Regions from separate parts of the Frankia sp. CcI49 genome, predicted to be linked through region 2. Evidence: riboswitches for the same ligand, from Rfam matches in the RefSeq annotation. Region 2 holds a riboswitch; the other holds the start of a gene.
What was found. Region 2 has a riboswitch for thiamine pyrophosphate ahead of CcI49_RS06785 (thiazole synthase). Riboswitches for the same ligand answer to the same signal wherever they lie in the genome.
Positions count from the first base shown of each region.

Region 1: another riboswitch for thiamine pyrophosphate. It lies ahead of thiC (phosphomethylpyrimidine synthase ThiC); the one in region 2 lies ahead of CcI49_RS06785 (thiazole synthase).

Region 1 covers NZ_MOWP01000029.1:102,568-106,631, reverse strand. Annotated here, with positions in the region: gene CcI49_RS42220 (hypothetical protein) at 209-1,090, opposite strand; TPP riboswitch at 1,161-1,282, shown strand; gene thiC (phosphomethylpyrimidine synthase ThiC) at 1,507-3,177, shown strand; gene CcI49_RS26565 (class I SAM-dependent methyltransferase) at 3,479-4,064, opposite strand, start outside.
Region 2 covers NZ_MOWP01000007.1:93,105-97,168, reverse strand. Annotated here, with positions in the region: gene thiH (2-iminoacetate synthase ThiH) at 1-739, opposite strand, end outside; gene CcI49_RS06785 (thiazole synthase) at 739-1,716, opposite strand; TPP riboswitch at 1,711-1,824, opposite strand; gene pknB (Stk1 family PASTA domain-containing Ser/Thr kinase) at 2,118-4,064, shown strand, end outside.

The DNA of each region.
Region 1 (4,064 bases), on a different contig from region 2:
GCCCGCGACACCCGCCCTCGAACCGCTCCCGACCTGGCCCGACCGAATCGTTGTATGCGTTTACGGAATAGGGGCCTGGAGCCAGTCCAGGAGTAGTTTTCCACAGGCCGGCAACCCGCCATGGACACAACGGATCGACAATGACCATTGTCTGGGTATGACAGCCCGTCCCGGCCGACTCCCCTGGCAGGAGATCGCCGACCTCCAGTCAGGTGTCATCAGCGAGCGCGACGCGATCGGCGCCGGTCTCACCCGGGCCGACATCCGGGCGCGGGTCACCGCCGGCATGTGGCGGCAGCCCGCGCCGGGAGTGCTGATCACGGCGGTCGGGCCGGCCCTGGTCCAGCGAGCCTGGGCTGGCCTGCTCGCGGGCGGCCAGGGAGCGGTGCTCGGTGGGGCCACCGCCGCCGAGCTGGACGGTCTGGTCGACCACGATGACGAGGTCGTCACGGTGCTGGTTCCACCCGAGCGCCGTAACGCGCCGGTGCCCGGCGTGGCCTTCCGCCGCACGGCCCGGCTCACCCCGGCGGACGTGCACCGCGCCCGGCTGCCACCCCGCACCGTGCCGGCCCGTTCCGTCGTCGACCTGGCCGAGTGGTCCGGCGACCGCGGCGCGGCCCGCACCGTGGTCGTCGATGCCCTGGGCCAGGGTTTCGTCACCGTCGAGGCGATGCGGCGGGCGCTGGCGCGCCGCGGGCCGATCACCCGGCGCACCCTGATCGGCGAGACGCTCGACGATCAGAGCCGCCGTACCCCGAAACTGCTGTCCCGCCTCTACCGGCAGATCGAGATCGCCTTCTCGCTGCCCACCGGGCAGACAGTGGCCGTCGGCTCCCCCGACCTTCCCACCGGCCGGCTCGACGTCTGGTATCGGCCCTGGCGGGTGCTTGTGCGCGTCGGCAGACCCGGTCCGGCCCGGGTGCTTTCGGCCACGAAAGTGGTCCTCACTGTGCCTGCCGAACATCTCTGGGAGACCCCGGAGGAGGTCGCCGCCCTGGTCGGGGCGGCGCTGCGGGAGCTCGCCCCGATCCGTCCCGCCGCTGGTCCCGACGCCTGCACCGACCACGCCGAGCCGTCCGGCGAATGGCACGAACCGGTACGTGACGAACTTGGCGAAGATGACCAAGGGGGTGGCGAAGGGGTGGCGCCTGCCGTAGCGTCGAGGCAGATGCGGGAGCTTCCACCCTGGGAGGCTGAGAGGGCGGCCGGGCAACAGCCGGTGCCGCCGACCGCCTGAACCTGTCCGGGTAATTCCGGCGTAGGGAGTGATCAAAGGTGGTGCGTCCCATCCAGCCCGCGCAAGCTGAGTCCACTTCGTCCGAGAATGCACCGATTTCCTCCGGGCCGGGGCTTGCGTCCCAGCAGCCAACGGCCACGATTCCCGCCCCCACTCCGGCCTCCACCCCCGGCCCGGCCGGCGCCGAGGCGGACGGAATTCTGGCCCGGCCGTTCCCCGGCAGCCGCAAGACCTATCTGACCGGTTCCCGGCCCGACCTTCAGGTGCCCATGCGCGAGGTCGCGCTGAGCACCGGCGACAGCCTCGTCCTCTACGACACCTCCGGGCCGTACACCGACCCGGGCGCCGGGGTGGATGTGCGGCGGGGCCTGCAGGCACTGCGGTCCAGCTGGATCATCGACCGCGAAGACACCGAGGAGATCACAGGTCGGGCCGTCCAGCCCGCCGACGACGGGCGCAGCAGGACGAGCGCACCCGAGGCCGACCTGTTCATCGGTTCCGCACGCGCGCCGCGGCGGGCACTCGCCGGCCAGGCGGTGACGCAGCTCGCCTACGCCCGGCGGGGCGAGATCACCCCGGAGATGGAGTTCGTGGCGCTTCGGGAAGGCCTGGCGCCGGAGCTGGTGCGGGACGAGATCGCCGCCGGGCGGGCGGTCCTGCCGGCGAACGTGAACCATCCGGAGAGCGAGCCGATGGCCATCGGCCGCAACCTCCTGGTAAAGATCAACGCGAACATCGGCAACTCGGCCGTCGCCTCGTCCATCGAGGAGGAGGTCGAGAAGATGGTGTGGGCGACCAGGTGGGGCGCCGACACCGTGATGGACCTGTCGACGGGCAGGAACATCCACACCACCCGCGAGTGGATCATCCGCAACTCGCCCGTCCCGATCGGTACCGTCCCGATCTACCAGGCGCTGGAGAAGGTCGGCGGCAAGGCCGAGGAGCTCACCTGGGAGGTCTACCGCGACACCGTCATCGAGCAGGCCGAGCAGGGTGTGGACTACATGACGGTCCATGCCGGCGTGCTGCTGCGGTACGTGCCGATGACCGCGAAGCGCAAGACCGGCATCGTGTCGCGGGGTGGCTCGATCCTGGCCGCGTGGTGCCTCGCCCACCACCAGGAGAACTTCCTCTACACGAACTTCGCCGAGCTCTGCGAGATCCTGCGCGCCTACGACGTCACCTTCTCCCTCGGTGACGGGCTGCGCCCCGGGTCGATCGCCGACGCGAACGACACCGCGCAGCTCGCGGAGCTGGCCACGCTGGGCGAGCTGACCCAGGTGGCGTGGGAGCACGACGTCCAGGTGATGATCGAGGGCCCGGGCCACGTCCCGATGCACAAGATCAAAGAAAACATGGACCTGCAGGCCGAGCTGTGTCATGACGCGCCCTTCTACACGCTCGGTCCGCTCACCACCGACATCGCGCCCGGCTACGACCACATCACCTCCGCGATCGGCGCGGCGATGATCGGTTGGTACGGCACGGCGATGCTCTGCTACGTGACCCCCAAGGAGCACCTCGGCCTGCCGGACCGTGAGGACGTCAAGGCCGGCGTAATCGCCTACAAGATCGCCGCCCACGCGGCGGACCTGGCGAAGGGGCACCCGGGCGCGCAGGCCTGGGACGACGCTCTCTCCGACGCCCGGTTCGACTTCCGCTGGGACGACCAGTTCAACCTCTCGCTGGACCCGGAGACCGCTCGGGAGTACCACGACGAGACACTCCCGGCGGCGCCGGCGAAGGCCGCGCACTTCTGCTCCATGTGCGGCCCGCACTTCTGCTCGATGCGCATCACCCAGGACGTCCGCAAGTACGCCGCCGAGCACGGCCTCGAGACCGAGGAGGCCGTGCAGGCCGGGCTCGCGGAGAAGTCCCGGGAGTTCGCCGAGCAGGGCTCCCGCATCTACCTGCCGCTCGCCGACCAGCAGGCGACCTGATACGTGAGCCTGCTGATCTCTGCGGCTGCTGATCTCTGAGGTTTCCGGTCCCTTGGGCTACCCAGCCGGCCGTCGCCCCCGTCCGGGCGGCGGCCGGTTCGCGTTTCAGGCGGATCCGAGCCTCCGTTCAAAGATCATGGAATTTTGGTCGTTCTGACGACCAAAATCCTCAACTCTTGCCCAACTCTTGCCTGGCAGCAACGGCGGCGGCTGCCGCAGCCCGCGGCGGCGGCTCGAATAGCCGCAGAACGGCACAGCGGCACAGCGGCACAGCGGCGAACCGCTGGGGTGCCAGGCCGGGTCAGCCTTCCTTGCGGGCGAGCACCCGGTAGGTGTTGGAGCGTCTCCCCCGTGCCAGCACGGGCCGGGTCAGCCTGTCCAGCCCCCAGGCCAGCCCGAACGGGACGACCGCGGCCAGCAGCAGGACCGCCCGCAGCACCCGCCGGCCGATCCCGGCCCGGCTGGCGTGCACCCACGGCTCGGGCTTCGGGGCGAGGTTCGCGATGAGCAGCCGCAGGGCACGGGTGAGGTCGCCGGGGCGCTGCGCCGGGCCGAACTGGACCACGATGGGGCGCATCCCGCGGTCCTCGAGCGCCGCGAGCAGGTTGTCGACCGGGATGTAGTGCTGCCGGCGCGGCACGTCCCAGCCAGCCCAGTAGCGCCCCAGCCAGCGGGCGGCCGGGCAGGACGGGTTCGGCAGCTCGAGCAGCAGATGGCCGCCGGGCGGCAGGGCCTTCACCGCGCCGTCCAGCTCCTCGGACGGATACCGGGTGCGCTCCAGATAGCCGAACATGCTGATCACGTCATAGCGCCCGGCGATGCTGTCCGCCACCTGCACGAGCTCGCCCTGGTAGGCGGCCTCCACCCAGCCGCGCGCGCACGCCTCG
Region 2 (4,064 bases):
GCCCGAGCAGCACCCCCAGGCCCAGGCGCCGCACCCCGGCGCGGGCCGCCCGCTCGAACGAGGCCAGCCGGCGGTCGAAGTCGCGTTTCCAGCCGGCGACGTGGACCTCGGCGTAACGCGCCCGGTCGTAGGTCTCCTGGTAGTGGATGGCCCCCTCCAGGCCGGCCGCGACCAGCCGGGTGTAGGTGTCGTCCGACCAGGTCTGGGTCTCGATGCTGATCGAGGGGACGAACGGGCGCAGCCGCTCCACGACATCGACCAGGTAGTCGGCGGAGACCTCGATCCGGTGCTCGCCGGAGACCAGCAGGAGATGCCGGAAACCGAGGTCGACCAGCAGGCGCGCCTCCCCGACGGCCTCCTCCGGGGTCAGTGTGCGCCGCGCCACCTCCAGGCCCTTCGCGAAGCCGCAGTACGTGCAGGACGACAGGCAGGCGTTCGACACGTAGAGCGGGGCGAACATCCGCACCGCCCGCCCGAAGCGCCGCAGTGTGGTCGCCTGCGCGAGCTGCGCGAGCTCCTCCAGCCGGCCGGTGGCGGCCGGCGACAGCAGCACGGCGAGATCGGCGAGGCCGAGACGGCCGCCGGTGTCGCCGTGCGCGCCGCCACCCCGGCCAGCGGCGGCCGCCCGGCGCAGCACCGCGTCCACCTCGGCCGGGCCCGCCTCGCGGGCGGACCGGGCCAGGCCCGGGATGTCCGACGCGGCGAGCTCGTGGGCGAACAGGCCCGGCGGGCTGGCCATCAGGCGCCCCCGCCAACGCCGCTGCTCACGGTGCCGCTGCCGACCGCGCCACTGCTCACGGCGCCGCTGCTCACGGCGCCGCTGCCGACCGTGCCACCGGCGCCGTCGTCGGTGAGCGAGCCGAGGAAGCCGGTGAGCGGGGAGGACGCCGCGGCCACCGTCGCGCTACCCGGCCGCGCGCGACCGGCGAGATACCCCAGCCGCCCCGCGGTGGTCGCGAGCGCGAACGCGCGCGCCATCGTGACCGGATCGGCGCTGATCGCGATCGCGGTGTTGACCAGCACCGCGTCGGCACCGATCTCCATCGCCTCGGCGGCGTCGGACGGCGCGCCGAGGCCCGCGTCGACCACGACCGGGACGCCGGCGGTCTCGACGATCGCCTCGATCGCGTCCCGGGTCCGCAGGCCGCGGTTGGAGCCGATCCAGCTGCCGAGCGGCATCACCGTGGCACAGCCGGCCTCCTCGAGCCGGCGGGCGAGCACCGGGTCGGCCGAGCAGTACGGGAGCACGGTGAACCCGTCGGCGACCATCAGCTCCGCCGCGCGCAGCGTCTCGATCGGGTCGGGTGCGAGGGTGCGCGGGTCCGGCGTGACCTCCAGCTTCACCAGCGCGGTGCCGGTCGCCGCGCGGCCGAGCCGGGCCAGCCGCAGCGCCTCGGCCGCGTCGACCGCCCCGGAGGTGTTCGGCAGCAGCGTCATCCCGGCCGGGACGAAGTCGAGCACGTCGCCCTCTCCCGCCCGCGACAGGTCCACCCGGCGCAGCGCGATGGTGACGATGTCGGCGCCGGAGGCGACCAGGCTCGCCCGCATCAGCTCGTGGCTGGCGAACTTGCCGGTGCCCACCAGAAGCCGGCTGGCGTAGGCGGTGCCGGCGATCTGGAGGGGGTCCTCCCCGAGGCCGGCCGCAGCGGCCGCACCGGCCGTGCCGGCCGGACCTGCCTTGATGGCAGGACCCGTCGGCGTGATCTGTTGTGTCATCGAGCGATTCCTCCCCACGCGCGCATGACCGCGATCGGGTCTGCGGGTCGCCGACGGCATCCTGATCGGCCTCTCAGCCCGCGTCCGCGGGCTCCCCGGTCACGCCACAGTGTAAGCACCAGAAGTGGAGGTACCCAGCCAGTTCCCGCAGCTGGCGGCGGGGACGGCGGGGAAAGGGTGTGAGCCGCGCCGCGCCGGCCGAGGTGGGCCGCCCGCGCGGGCGTCGAGATTTCGCCCGGCCCAGAAGAAAATCCGCGACTGATCGCGCCACTCCGGCGCAGATTCGCCACTTTGTGACGAAAGTCCCGCCCGTTTGGGCGCCACTCCGACGGATTTGCGAAGTAAGACCACTGTCCGACGGTCGGAACGGCCGATCGTAAACTGTCCCCGTGGATGCCACGGTGACCGACCCTGTCATCGGTCGTCTTCTCGATGGGCGGTACACCGCCCAGGAGCGGCTTGCCGTCGGCGGGATGGCGACGGTGTACGTCGCGCACGACAACCGCCTCGACCGTTTCGTCGCGCTCAAGATCATGCACCCGAACCTCAGCCACGACCCCGAGTTCGTGGCCCGGTTCCACCGGGAGGCGAACGCGGTCGCCCGGCTCAGCACGCCACGCGTCGTGTCGATCCTCGACCAGGGTTCGGACCGGACGACGGCCGGCGTCCTGCACTACCTGGTCATGGAGCTGGTGCGCGGGCGGTCGCTGCGCGAGTACCTGACCACCCGCGGGCGGCTGACCGTGCCCGAGGTCGTCGAGATCTTCGAGCCCGTCGCGGAGGCGCTCGCCGCCGCGCACGCCGCCGGGATCATCCACCGCGACATCAAGCCGGAGAACATCCTGCTCGGTGACGACGGCCAGGTGAAGGTCGCCGACTTCGGGCTCGCCCGGCCGGTGTCCCAGCCGACCCAGGCGGTGACCGGCGGCGTCGTCATGGGCACCGTCGGGTACCTGGCACCCGAGCAGGTCACCCACGGCACCGCCGGCATGCGCAGCGACGTCTACGCCGCCGGCGTCATGCTCTTCGAGATGATCACCGGCCAGCTCCCGCACAACGGTGAGACGCCGATGTCGGTGGCCTACCAGTCCGTCCACGGTGACGTGCCCGCGCCGTCCTCGGTCGTGTTCGACGTCCCCGCCGAGCTGGACGCGCTCACGCTGCGGGCCACCGCACGCGACCCGAACCACCGGCCGGCCGACGGCGCCGCGCTGCTCGCCGAGCTGCGGGCGATCCTGCCCTACCTTCCCGCGCCCGGTGACGACGAGGAGTACCACTCCGGGTTCACCGGCCCGCTGCAGTCGCCTACCCCGCCGCGGGGCCCAGGAGCGGGGGCGTACCCGGGCGCCCTGCCGGCGCAGCCGCCTCGGCCACCGGTCGCGCCGACCAGCATGATCAGCACCGGCTCGGGCCAGGGCCGCCGCCGGCGGCCGCAGGAGGCCCGGTCCGGGCGGCTGCCCGCCGGCCCCGCGGTCATCGCCGGTGTCGTGGTGGTCTGCCTGGTCCTCGGCGTGGTCCTGTTCCGCGCGCTGCTGGGCGGCACCAAGCCCGAGGTGCCGCTGCTGCTCGGGCTGACCAAGGCGGCGGCCGAGAAGAACCTGAACGAGGCCGGCATCAGGTTCAAATACGGCCAGACGCTCGCCAGCGACACGTACGCCGAGGGCCAGGTCGCCGAGCAGGACCCGGAGACCGGCGCCAAGATCAGCGACGACACCGTCGTGACGCTTCGGCTGAGCAGCGGCACACCGAAGGCGGTCGTTCCTGCTCTCGCCGGGAAGACCGCCGAACAGGCCCAGGTCGAGCTGACCCAGGCGAAGCTCACGGTCGGCGGGCGCAACGCGGAGGCCAACGACACCGTCCCCGAGGGCCAGGTCATCCGAACCGAGCCGCAGGCCGGCACGGCGGTCGAGCGGAACACACCGGTGATCCTGTACGTGAGCTCCGGGCCGTCGACGGCGGAGATCCCCGGCGACCTCGTCGGGCTGACCTACGACGAGGCCAAGGCGAAGCTGGACGCGCTGGGCCTCAGCCTCACCGTGAAGCAGTCGCTGATCACCGACGACAGCGTGGAGCCGGGCCAGGTCGCGCGCACCTCGCCGAGCCCCGGCCAACGGGTGAACGCGGGTGCCACCGTCACCCTCTTCGTCGCCAAGGACTCCGACTCCGATTCCGACTCCGGTGGCGGCGACGGCAGCGGGGTCATGGTGACCGTGCCCAACGTCGTGGGCAAGTCCTGGTCGGACGCCGAGCGCATCCTGAACCGCGTCGGGCTCAAGGCTGCCCGGCAGGACTGGATCGCCAACAAGGTGAAGTCCCAGAAGCCGAAGGCCGGCAGCAAGATCGAGCGG